Linked DNA regions of Corallococcus sp. EGB. The protein of the gene in region 1 interacts with the protein of each later gene in a pairwise test. Links are inferred from orthologs where the notes say so. Each region holds a gene or a part of one and is shown on either strand. Other genes may lie near its edges.

The links. Proteins that work in one complex are often made in the same cells at the same time.
Region 2: the proteins of leuS (region 1) and ligA interact in binary tests that used the Escherichia coli proteins (3 or more experiments, as listed by UniProt). The link is inferred for Corallococcus sp. EGB from one-to-one orthologs.

The regions. Positions count from the first base shown.
Region 1 is NZ_CP079946.1:3,381,936-3,388,236, reverse strand. Bases 3,209-6,301 are described here. They hold leuS (leucine--tRNA ligase), read right to left. Parts: upstream 5,960-6,301; coding sequence 3,458-5,959; downstream 3,209-3,457. Other genes in these bases: asnS (asparagine--tRNA ligase), read left to right, coding at 6,180-6,301; KYK13_RS14205 (hypothetical protein), read right to left, coding at 3,209-3,436. In the rest of the region: KYK13_RS14225 (tetratricopeptide repeat protein), read right to left, coding at 1-487; mazG (nucleoside triphosphate pyrophosphohydrolase), read left to right, coding at 595-1,779; rpsT (30S ribosomal protein S20), read left to right, coding at 1,952-2,218; LPS assembly lipoprotein LptE, read right to left, coding at 2,267-2,788; more of KYK13_RS14205, read right to left, coding at 2,846-3,208.
Region 2 is NZ_CP079946.1:7,314,353-7,318,456, reverse strand. Bases 1-2,944 are described here. They hold ligA (NAD-dependent DNA ligase LigA), read right to left. Parts: upstream 2,513-2,944; coding sequence 488-2,512; downstream 1-487. Other genes in these bases: KYK13_RS29730 (acylphosphatase), read right to left, coding at 190-477; KYK13_RS29735 (DUF3052 family protein), read right to left, coding at 1-193. Also shown: transcription termination factor Rho, read left to right, coding at 3,009-4,104. UniProt on the Escherichia coli protein: DNA ligase that catalyzes the formation of phosphodiester linkages between 5'-phosphoryl and 3'-hydroxyl groups in double-stranded DNA using NAD as a coenzyme and as the energy source for the reaction.

The DNA of each region.
Region 1 (6,301 bases):
CGCGCACGAAGCCCATGCTCAGGGGCTCCAGGTCGGTGGCGAGCACCTCCTGACGCAGCGTGAGCAGCTCCTTCTGGGCGGCCTCCGCCGCGGCGAGGTCGTTGCGCGAGCGGGCCGCCTTCCACCGCTCCCAGACGCCGAGCAGGTCCGCGTCCGTCACCTTCGGCGCCATCACCGGCGTGACGGCGGGGCGGGGCGGGACGACGACGGGCGGCGCTTCGGGGGTGACGGGGGCGGCGGGCTTGACGGGCGGCGGGGCGATGACGCGGCGCCGGGTATCGGGGCGGGGCTCGGGCTCCGGTTCGTGGGCGTCCTCGGCGGTGTCCGTCTCCGGATCCTCCTCCGTGGCCTGGAAGGTGCTGGGGTCCGGCTCCGGCTCGATGACCTTCTCCTCGATGCGCAGGAGCGGCTCCTGCGTCAACGCAGGGGCGCGCGCGGGGACAAGCAGCACGAGGCTGCAACACAGGCCGAGGATCGAGCGGAGCATCCGGGCGTCCGATGATAGGCGACAGGCCGGACGATCCGAAATCATGTGGCGCCCGGCGCCCGTGCTACAGGGACTCGCGGCGGGGGGATTTGCTCGGGAGTGAATGAATGGCGGCGCCTGGAACAGAGCTGGAACGACTGGTGGAGATCATGCGGCGCCTGCGGGCCGAGGGCGGCTGCCCGTGGGACCGCGAGCAGGACCTGCGCTCGCTGCGCCCCTACCTGACCGAGGAGGCGTTCGAGGTCCTGGACGAGATGGACCGCGTGGCCGACGGCGGCCCCTGGCGCCCGCTGTGTGAAGAGCTGGGGGATCTGCTCTTCCAGATTGTCTTCCACGCGCAGCTGGCCGCGGAGCTGGGCGAGTTCACGATGGCGGACGTGTGCGCGGCGATCAGCGACAAGATCACCAGCCGGCACCCGCACGTGTTCGGAGATCAGCAGGTGAAGGGCGCCGAGCAGGTGCTGGCGAACTGGGCGCAGCTGAAGGCGGAGGAGCGCAAGAAAAAGACGGGCCGCGCGGGCTCCGTGCTGGACGGCGTGCCCACCGCGGCCCCGTCCCTCCTGCGCGCCGAGCGCCTCACGGAGAAGGCCAGCCGCATCGGCTTCGACTGGCCGGACCTGGCCGGCGTGCGCGGCAAGCTGGACGAGGAGCTGCGCGAGTTGGACGAGGCCATCGCGTCCGGCGGCCGGGACGCCATCGAGCACGAGTTGGGGGACGTCCTGTTCTCGCTCGCGAACCTCGCCCGCTTCGTGAAGACGCCCGCGGAGGACGCGCTGCGCATGGCCACGCGCCGCTTCACCACGCGCTTCCAGCACATCGAGGCGAAGCTGAACGAGGAGCAGGTCCCCTTCGGCGGCGCCACCCTGGAGCACATGGAGCGCCACTGGCAGGGCGCCAAGGCCGTGGAGAAGGCGCTGCCGCCCCCCAGCCACCCGCCGCGCGCGTCCGTGGCGACCCTGCGCCTGGCCGTGCCGGACGTGGCGGCCCAGCGGGCCTTCTGGGACGGCGTGGCCTCCTGGCTGGGCTGGGCCCCCACCCGGTCGCGGGAAGGCACGGCGGCCTACACGGGCGCGGGCCTGGGGCTCGTGTTCACGCCGGGCGCACAGGCCCCGGCAGGCTCCCCGGTGACCCTCACGCTGGAGGCCCCTTCCCCGGCGGCCGTCACCCGGCTCCTGGAGCTGTTCCGGGCCCACCATCCGGAGCGCCTGGTGCCGTCCGTCACCTCCGACGCGGGCTTCCAGTTCGTGGATCCGGCCGGGCTGCGGTGGGAATACGCCGCCCCGCCGGCTTGATTCTTCCCGCACGCAGCGTCAGACGGCCCCCGGGCGGCATTCCGGGGGCCTCCCAGGGGTTCCGGAACAGGAAATCCTGATCGCGATCGCACGCGTGCCTTGACGCCACCGGGGGTCCGAAGTAAGGACGGCCCCTCTTTTTCCTTGCCTTGCCTTCCGCTGGAGCATTGCCTTGGCGAACACCAAGTCCGCAGAGAAGCGTTACCGTCAGTCCCAGAAGCGCCGCGCCCGGAACGTGAACGTCCGGACCACCGTGAAGGACGCCGTCAAGTCCGCCCGCGAGGCCATTGCCTCCAAGGATGGTGCGAAGACGACGGACGCGCTGAAGGCGGCTTCCAAGACCCTCAACAAGGCGGCCAGCAAGGGCGTCCTGCACAAGCGCACCGCCGCGCGCCGCATCTCCCGGCTGGCCAAGGCCGCCGCGAAGGCGAAGGCCTAGTCGTCGTCCCGTTGCACCACCGTGAGCGAGGACCGGACGCTTCGGTCCTCACCAGGTGCTGGCCAATCGATCGTATCCGTCGCGCATGAGCGTCTCAGCCAGACGCGAGAGCGCGGCCTGCCGGTTGGCCTCGGCTTCCAGGACGTTGCCGCGTCCCTGGAGGTAGTCCTCCGTCCCCGAGATCACCGTCTCCCCGAGCAGCTGCCCGTTCTTCACGAGGCGCAGCCGCACGGTGGTGGAGACGCGGTAGTTGTTGGCGATGATGGTCGGGGACGCCCAGACGTTGAGCACCGCCCCTTCAATGGTGGACGTGCAGCCCGGAGCGTCGGCCAGCCGGCCCGCCTGGATGAGCTGCTGCCGCAGGTAGCGGGTGAAGAGGTTCTCCAGCGCGGGCTCCGGCGTCTCGTTGGCGAAGATGGGCGCGCACACCTGCCCCGCCCCCTCCGGCAGCGCCGCGCCCCACGGCGTGAAGCGGTAGCCGCACCCGGCACCCAGCATCGCCGCCGCCCACACGCCCCAGCGGAACGCCTTCACCGCACCTGTCCGCACCACGTTCCCGGAGGGCCACATGGGCGCGCACCCTACCCGGCCGCGATCCTCCGTCAAGCGTTGGGGCCGGACCGGGGATCAGGCGTCGGGGCCGGTCAGCGGCACGCCGCGCACGCGCCCCGTTTCCGCCAGCGCCGCGCGGGCCGCGGAGAGTCGCGCCTCCCGGGCCGAGCCTCTCAGCGCCATGCCCAGCGGCCACTCCATCCGCGTGCCGTCATCCAGCTCCACGGAGAGGCCATGGTGGCGGTAGAGCGCCACGAGCCCCAGGCCGATGACGCCCGCCACCAGGGCCATGAGCCGCACCGCCTGCGTCGGCGCCCACAGGAGGCCCAGCGCGGTGAAGGCGAGCAGCCCCAGCGCTTCGAGGTACGGGCGCGTGCGCCACTCCAGCCGCCGCACCCTCGTCCATGGCACGTCGAGCGCTGGACCGCCGCCCGGGCGCCCCTGGAACGACAGCTGCGCGTCGTTCACCGACAGGGCGCGCCGGTTGCCCAGGTCCAGCACCCGCGGGGGGAGGCCCGGTGACTGCGGGGGAGCCTCCGACGCCTCGGGAGACCGGAGCGGCAGGGGCGCCTCCGGCAGCTCCGCGTTGCAGAAGGCACAGCGGCGCCGGGCCGCCGACTGGGGGCGCCCGCAGGCGGAGCACATGACGAGCACTTCCGCGGGCACCGCCCCTCCCCTCTCCCGCCGTCAGCCGACGACGAAGTTCACCAGCCGCTTGGGCACGAAGACGAACTTGCGCAGCGTCTTGCCCTCGAGGGCGGCCTTCACCTTGTCGTCCGCCTCCACCGCCGAGCGCACCGCCGCCTCGTCCGCGTCCGCCGCCACGCGCACCTCCGCGCGCAGCTTGCCGTTCACCTGCACGGCGTACGGAATCACGTCATCCACCACGAGCGACGGGTCGAACTCCGGCCAGGCATCCGTCACGGTGGACGCCTTCGCGCCGTAGGCCTCCGCCACCTCGTCCGCGATGTGGGGCGCGATGGGCGTGAGGATGCGCGCGAGCAGGCGCACCGCCTCGCCCATGGCCGCCTTCTCCGCGGGCGTCTCCGGCGTGCCCACCGCGTAGAGCGCGTTCACGCACTCCATGATGCCGGCCACCGCCGTGTTGAAGGACAGGCGCTCAATCGCCTCGGTCACGCGCTTGACGCACTTGTGCGCCGCGCGGCGCGTCTCCAGAGCCTTGCCCTCGTACGGGCCCGAGTGCGTGGCGTCCGCGGCCACGGCCTGGTGCGTGGCGGCGAGCGTCCACACGCGCTTGAGGAAGCGGAACACGCCCTCCACCTGCTCGTGGGACCAGTCGAAGTCGCGCTCCGGCGGACCCGCGAAGAGCACGTAGGTGCGCGCGGTGTCCGCGCCGTACTTCTGCACGATGGTGTTGGGCGCAACGCCGTTGCCGTAGCGCTTGCCCATCTTCCGGCCGTCCGCGCCGTTGACGATGCCCTGCGTGATCAGCCGCGTGACGGGCTCATCCACCGGCGACAACCCGAGCAGCTTCATCACCCGGGTCCAGAACCGGAAGTAGAGCAGGTGCATCACGGCGTGCTCGGGGCCGCCCACGTAGATGTCCACCGGGAGCCAGTGCTTGCCCTCCTTCGGATCGAAGGGCGCGGCGTCGTAGTGCGGCGACAGGTAGCGCGCGAAGTACCAGGTGGAGTCGACGAACGTGTCCATCGTCTCCGTCTCCCGGCGCGCGGGGCCACCGCACTTCGGGCACGTGGTGTTGACGAAGGACGCCACCTTCGCGAGCGGCGGCTCACCCTTGCCGGTGAGCACCTCCTGCGTGTCGATGTCCGGCAGCCGCACCGGGAGCTGCTCCATCGGGACGGGGATGCCCTTGCGCTCCGGGTCGCACTTCTCGCAGTAGACGATGGGGATGGGCGTGCCCCAGTAGCGCTGGCGGCTGAAGCCCCAGTCCTTCTGGCGGTACGTCACCGTCGCCTTGCCCTGCCCCTGCGCCTCCAGCTTCGCCGTGAGCTTCGTGCGCGCCTCGGCGGAGGACAGCCCGGAGAAGTCACCGGAGTCCACGAGCACGCCGTCGTCCGTGTAGGCCTCCTTGAGCGTGTCACCCGCGCCCAGCTTCTCACCGGAAGCCGGCTGGATGACCACACGCACGGGGAGCGCGTACTTGCGCGCGAAGGAGAAGTCGCGCGCGTCATGCGCCGGCACGCTCATCACCGCGCCGGTGCCGTAGTCGCTCACCACGAAGTTGGCGATCCAGATGGGCACCGGCTGGCCCGTCACCGGGTTGAGCGCGTAGCCGCCGGTGAAGACGCCCTCCTTCTCCGCGTCCTCGCCCAGGCGCTCCGTCTTGCTCTGGCTGGCCATCTTCTTCGCGAAGGCCTCCACGTCCGCGCGGCGGTCCGCCGTGGTCACCTGGGCCACGAGCTTGTGGTCCGGCGCGAGCACCACGTAGGTGCAGCCGAAGAGCGTGTCCACGCGGGTGGTGAAGACGCGCAGCGCGGCGTCATGCCCCTGCACGCGGAAGTCCACCTCCGCCCCGTCCGAGCGGCCAATCCAGTGGCGCTGGAGGGTGGTGATGCGGTCCGGCCATTCTTTCAGCGTGTCGAGCGCGTCGAGCAGGTCCTGCGAGAACTTCGTGATGCGGAACGCCCACTCGGGCATCTCCTTGTCCTGCACCGGCGAGTTGCAGCGCTCGCAGTGGCCTTCCTTCACCTGCTCGTTGGCGATGACGGTGAGGCAGCCGGTACACCAGTTCACCTTGCTGAAGCGGCGATAGACGAGGCCGCGCTCGAGCATCTGGAGGAAGAACCACTGGTTCCAGCGGTAGTACTCGGGCTGGCTGGTGTTGACCTCGCGCGTCCAGTCATAGCTGTAGCCGAGCGTCTTGATCTCCGCCTTGAACGACTCGATGTTCTCGCGGGTGCGGATGGCCGGGTGGACGCCGTCCTTGATGGCCGCGTTCTCCGCCGGCAGGCCGAAGGCGTCCCAGCCCATGGGGTGCAGCACGTCGAAGCCGCGCATCTGGAAGTAGCGCGCGTAGACGTCCCCGATGAGGTAGTTGCGCACGTGCCCCATGTGCATCTGGCCGCTGGGGTACGGCAGCATCTCCAGGACGTACTTCTTGGGAGCCCCCGGGCGCCTGCCTGCCCGGAAGAGGCCCTCCTCTTCCCAGCGGGTCTGCCACTTTCCTTCAATCGACTGCGGCTCGTAACGCTCGTTCATCGCCATGGCTTCTCGGTCTCTTAGCGGGAGGTAGGACACGCGGGCAACAAGTCTTGGCGCGTCGAAGGCCTGGACGGCTGGCGCCCCGGGGCCCCTGACCGGGTAAGCCGGGTGGGCAGGGGCCCGGGCGTGGCCCCAGGCCAGGAGGCGGACTCGCTCGGTGCTTGCCCTCGGGCCCGGGCGCGACTAACTCGCCTTCCCGGTCTGGAGCACGAGGGAGAGCACCATGCAGGTCGTGAGTGTGAAGAAGGCCCTGTCGGGGGCCGTCGAAGCGGGCTCGAAGGTGGAGGTGCGCGGCTGGGTGCGGACGCGCCGCGACTCCAAGGCGGGCATCAGCTTCGTCAACGT
Region 2 (4,104 bases), 3.9 Mb from region 1 along the record:
CCAGCTCCGTGGCGTCGGAGGTGAAGAAGAGGATGACGTCCAGCCCCGTCTGGGCCGTGACGAGGAACTCCACCCCGTCCGGCAGCGGGTTGAGCTTCTGCACGAAGCCCCGCGGGGGGTTGATGACAGAGACCTTGGTGCCGGACCGGATGCCCAGCATGGCCGGCAGGGATGCCAGCGCGTAGGGCGTCATGATGTGCGCTCCACGGTGAAGGTGCGGAACTCGCCAGTGGCCTGCCCGTCGGTGCGCGCCACGTCCGTGACGCGCGCCATGCGGGGACCCGAGTGACACCAGCGGATGAAGTCTTCCAGCGCGCCCGGTTCGCCTTCCACCGTGGCCTCCACGGAGCCGTCGCTCCGGTTGCGCACCCAGCCTGACAGGTTGAGGCGCAGCGCCTCCTGACGGGCGCTCTCCCGGTAGGAGACGCCCTGGACCGCGCCCTGGATGCGCAGGGTCACCCGGCGCTGCGTGCTCATGCCTCTGGCCTCATGCTCTGGCGTCCCCTTCTAGCAGCTTCAGGAACGCCTGCTCATCCAGGATTCTTACTCCCAATTCCTGGGCCTTCTTCAGCTTGCTACCCGCGTCCTCGCCGGCGACGACGAAATCGGTCTTGCGTGAGACACTTCCGGAGACCTTACCGCCGCGCCGTTCGATTTCCTCCTTCGCCTGCTCGCGCGCCAGCCGCTCCATGGTGCCGGTGAGCACCACCGTCTTGCCCACGAAGGGGCCGCCCGTGGCGACCGCCGGGGGCGCTGGCCGCACCCCCGCGTCCAGGAGGGCCAGGATGGCGGCCTGGTTCTGCGGCTCCTGGAAGAAGGTGTGGATGACCTGCGCCATCACCGGGCCCACGTCCTTCACCCGGCTGATGTCCTCCAGGCTGGCCGTGAAGAGCATCTTCACGTCCGGGAAGGCCTCCGCCAGGGCGCGCGCCGTGGAGTCGCCCACGTGGCGGATGCCCAGCGCGTAGAGGAAGCGGCGCTGGGTGGTGTTCTTGCTGCCCTCGATGGAGGCCAGCAGGTTGTCCGCGCTCTTCTCCCCCATGCGCTCCAGCTTGAGCAGCGAGTCCCGGGTGAGCGCGTACAGGTCCGCGAAAGTCTTCACCTGCCCGTGCGTCACCAGCTGCGTGGCCAGCTTGTCCCCCAGGCCTTCGATGTCCATGGCGATGCGGCTGGCGAAGTGGCGCACCTTCTCCACCAGCTGCGCGGGGCAGGACGCGCCCGTGCAGCGGATGATGGCGCCGTCCTCATCCCGGGCCGCCACCGCGCCGCACACCGGGCAGTGGCTGGGGAAGGTGAAGGGCTGGGAGTCCTCCGGGCGCTTGGACAGGACCACGGAGACGATTTCGGGAATCACGTCGCCCGCGCGGCGCACGAAGACGGTGTCGCCCTTGCGCACGTTCTTGCGGCGCAGCTCGTCCTCGTTGTGCAGCGTGGCGCGCGACACCGTCACGCCGCCCACCTTCACCGGCTTCAGGTGCGCCACCGGCGTGAGCGCGCCCGTGCGGCCCACCTGGATGCCAATGTCCTCCACCGTGGTGGACTCCTCTTCCGGCGGGAACTTGTAGGCCACGGCCCAGCGCGGGCTCTTGGACACCTGGCCCAGGCGGCGGCGCAGGTCCTCGTCGTCCACCTTCACCACCATGCCGTCGACCTCGAAGGGCAGGGCGTGGCGGCCCTCCAGGGACTCCTCGTAGCGCTGGCGCACCCCGTCCGCGCCGTCCGCGTGCTGGTAGCGGTTGATGGGCAGGCCCAGCGTCTTCAGGTACTCCAGCTTCTCCGTGTGCGTCTTGAAGGCGGGCACGCCGTCGCCGGGCACGCACTCATAGAGGTAGACGGACAGGGGCCGGGCGGCGGTCTCCTTGGGGTCCAGCTGGCGCAGGCTCCCCGCGGCGGCGTTGCGCGGGTTGGCGAAGAGGGACTCGCCGGCTTCCTCGCGCTTCTCATTGAGCTTGCGGAAGTCCTCCTTGCGGATGAAGACCTCGCCGCGCACCTCCAGCCGCCGGGGCACCTTCACGCCGTCCTGGGGGAAGAGCTCCAGGGGCAGGCTCTTGATGGTGCGCAGGTTGCCCGTGACGTCCTCGCCGGTGGTGCCGTCGCCCCGGGTGGCGCCCTGCACGAAGCGGCCGTCCTCGAACCTCAGGGAGATGGCCAGGCCGTCCAGCTTGGGCTCGCAGACGTAGGCCACCTTGGCCAGGCCCGTCAGCTTGCGGATGCGTTCGTCGAACTCCGTCAGCCCGGCGTCATCGAAGATGTTCGCCAGCGACAGCATCTGCGTGGTGTGCACCACCTGCCCGAAATCCTCCACCGCCGCGCCGCCCACGCGCTGGGTGGGCGAGTCCGGCGTCACCAGCTGGGGGTACTGCTCCTCCAGCCCCTGGAGCTCCCGCATCAGCGCGTCATATTGCGCGTCGCTGATTTCCGGCGAGTCCAGCACGTAGTAGCGGTGGTTGTGGTGGGCCAGCTCCTGGCGGAGCGCTCGGGCGCGGGCTTCGGCTTTCGGGAAGGTGTCCACGGGGTGTGTCCTTACCCCAATTCAGGGGCGTGGCCAGTCGCGCACGCCCCGCGTTGGAGGAAGGGCACTCTACCGGTACCACCTGACAGGACTGCTTCACGCACCCGGGAAGGCGGACCCGGGGACGCGTGTTGAGCCCAGGTGGGCGCGCCTGTCGCCCCATTAGGCCCGAATTTCAGCTACATAGCGGATTCCAGGTTGGTAGTCCTCCCACCCTCCAGTGCAACCCCCTGAAAAACGGGACGGAGTCAGGCACGGATGCCTTGACAGCTCTGGAGGCGGTCAATAGTTTCCAGCGCGGTTCCTGGCGCAGGGGTTCCCCCGGCGCCATCTCTTCCCAACCACAGGCCCAAGCGCCCTCCGGTCCGTTCCCAGGACCCGGGTGGTGCTGCCCTCCTGGAAGGTGCTTCCGAGCGCCGCGCGGACGGACCGCCGTCCCGCGTACAGCCTGCCCGAGCCTTCGGGCGCTTCCCCCCTATTCCGTACGCAGACCGTCATGGCCAAAGCCCGTTCCCCCCGAGAGAAGGTAGTCGAGCCCGAGTTCACCGAGGAGAAGCCCCGGCGCAAGCGCGCGGCGGCGAAGGAGGCGGAGAAGCCCGCGCCCCGGTCGCGCCGCGCTCCCGCCCGCCGGGAAGAGGCTCCCGCCGAGGAGGCCGAGGCCCCCGAGGTCGCCGCGGAGGCGCCCCGTCCGGTGCTCACGCCCATCTCCCGTCCCGTGCGCGACGACGAGCTCCAGGAGATGGGCCGCGCGGAGGAGGAGACGCCCGCCGAGGAGGCCGCTCCGGCCGCCCCGCAGGAGTCCGCGGAAGGTCCCGCCATCACGGAGGTGCAGCGCGACGGCACCCCGATGCAGGTCATCAAGCTCAATGACCTGAAGCGGATGAAGATCACGGACCTGGCGAAGATGGCCCACGACACGGGCATCGAGGGCTACCAGGGCCTGAAGAAGCAGGACCTCATCTTCGCGCTCCTGGGCGGCATCGCCGACAAGCGCTTCGAGGTCCACGCGGAAGGCGTGCTGGAGCTGCTCAGCGACGGCTTCGGCTTCCTGCGCAGCGCGGACAGCGACTACCAGCCGTCCCCGGACGACATCTACGTGTCGCCGTCGCAGGTGCGCCGCTTCAACCTGCGGCCCGGCGATACGGTGACGGGCCCCATCCGCCAGCCCCGCGAGGGCGAGCGCTTCTTCGCGCTGCAGAAGGTGGACAAGGTCAACTTCGCGGACCCCATGTCGGACGCGGCGCGAGAGCGCATCCTGTTCGACAACCTCACGCCGCTCTATCCGACGCGCAAGCTCAAGCTGGAGCACGAGTCGTCGGAGATGACCACGCGCATCATCGACATGTTCTGCCCCATCGGCCTGGGCCAGCGCTGCCTCATCGTGGCGCCGCCGAAGGCCGGCAAGACGGTGCTGCTGCAGAACATCGCGCACGCCATCAGCCGCAACCACCCGGACGTCTACCTCATCGTGCTGCTCGTGGACGAGCGCCCGGAGGAGGTGACGGACATGGAGCGCAGCGTGCGCGGCGAGGTGGTGTCCTCCACCTTCGACGAGCCCGCCACGCGCCACGTGCAGGTGGCGGAGATGGTCA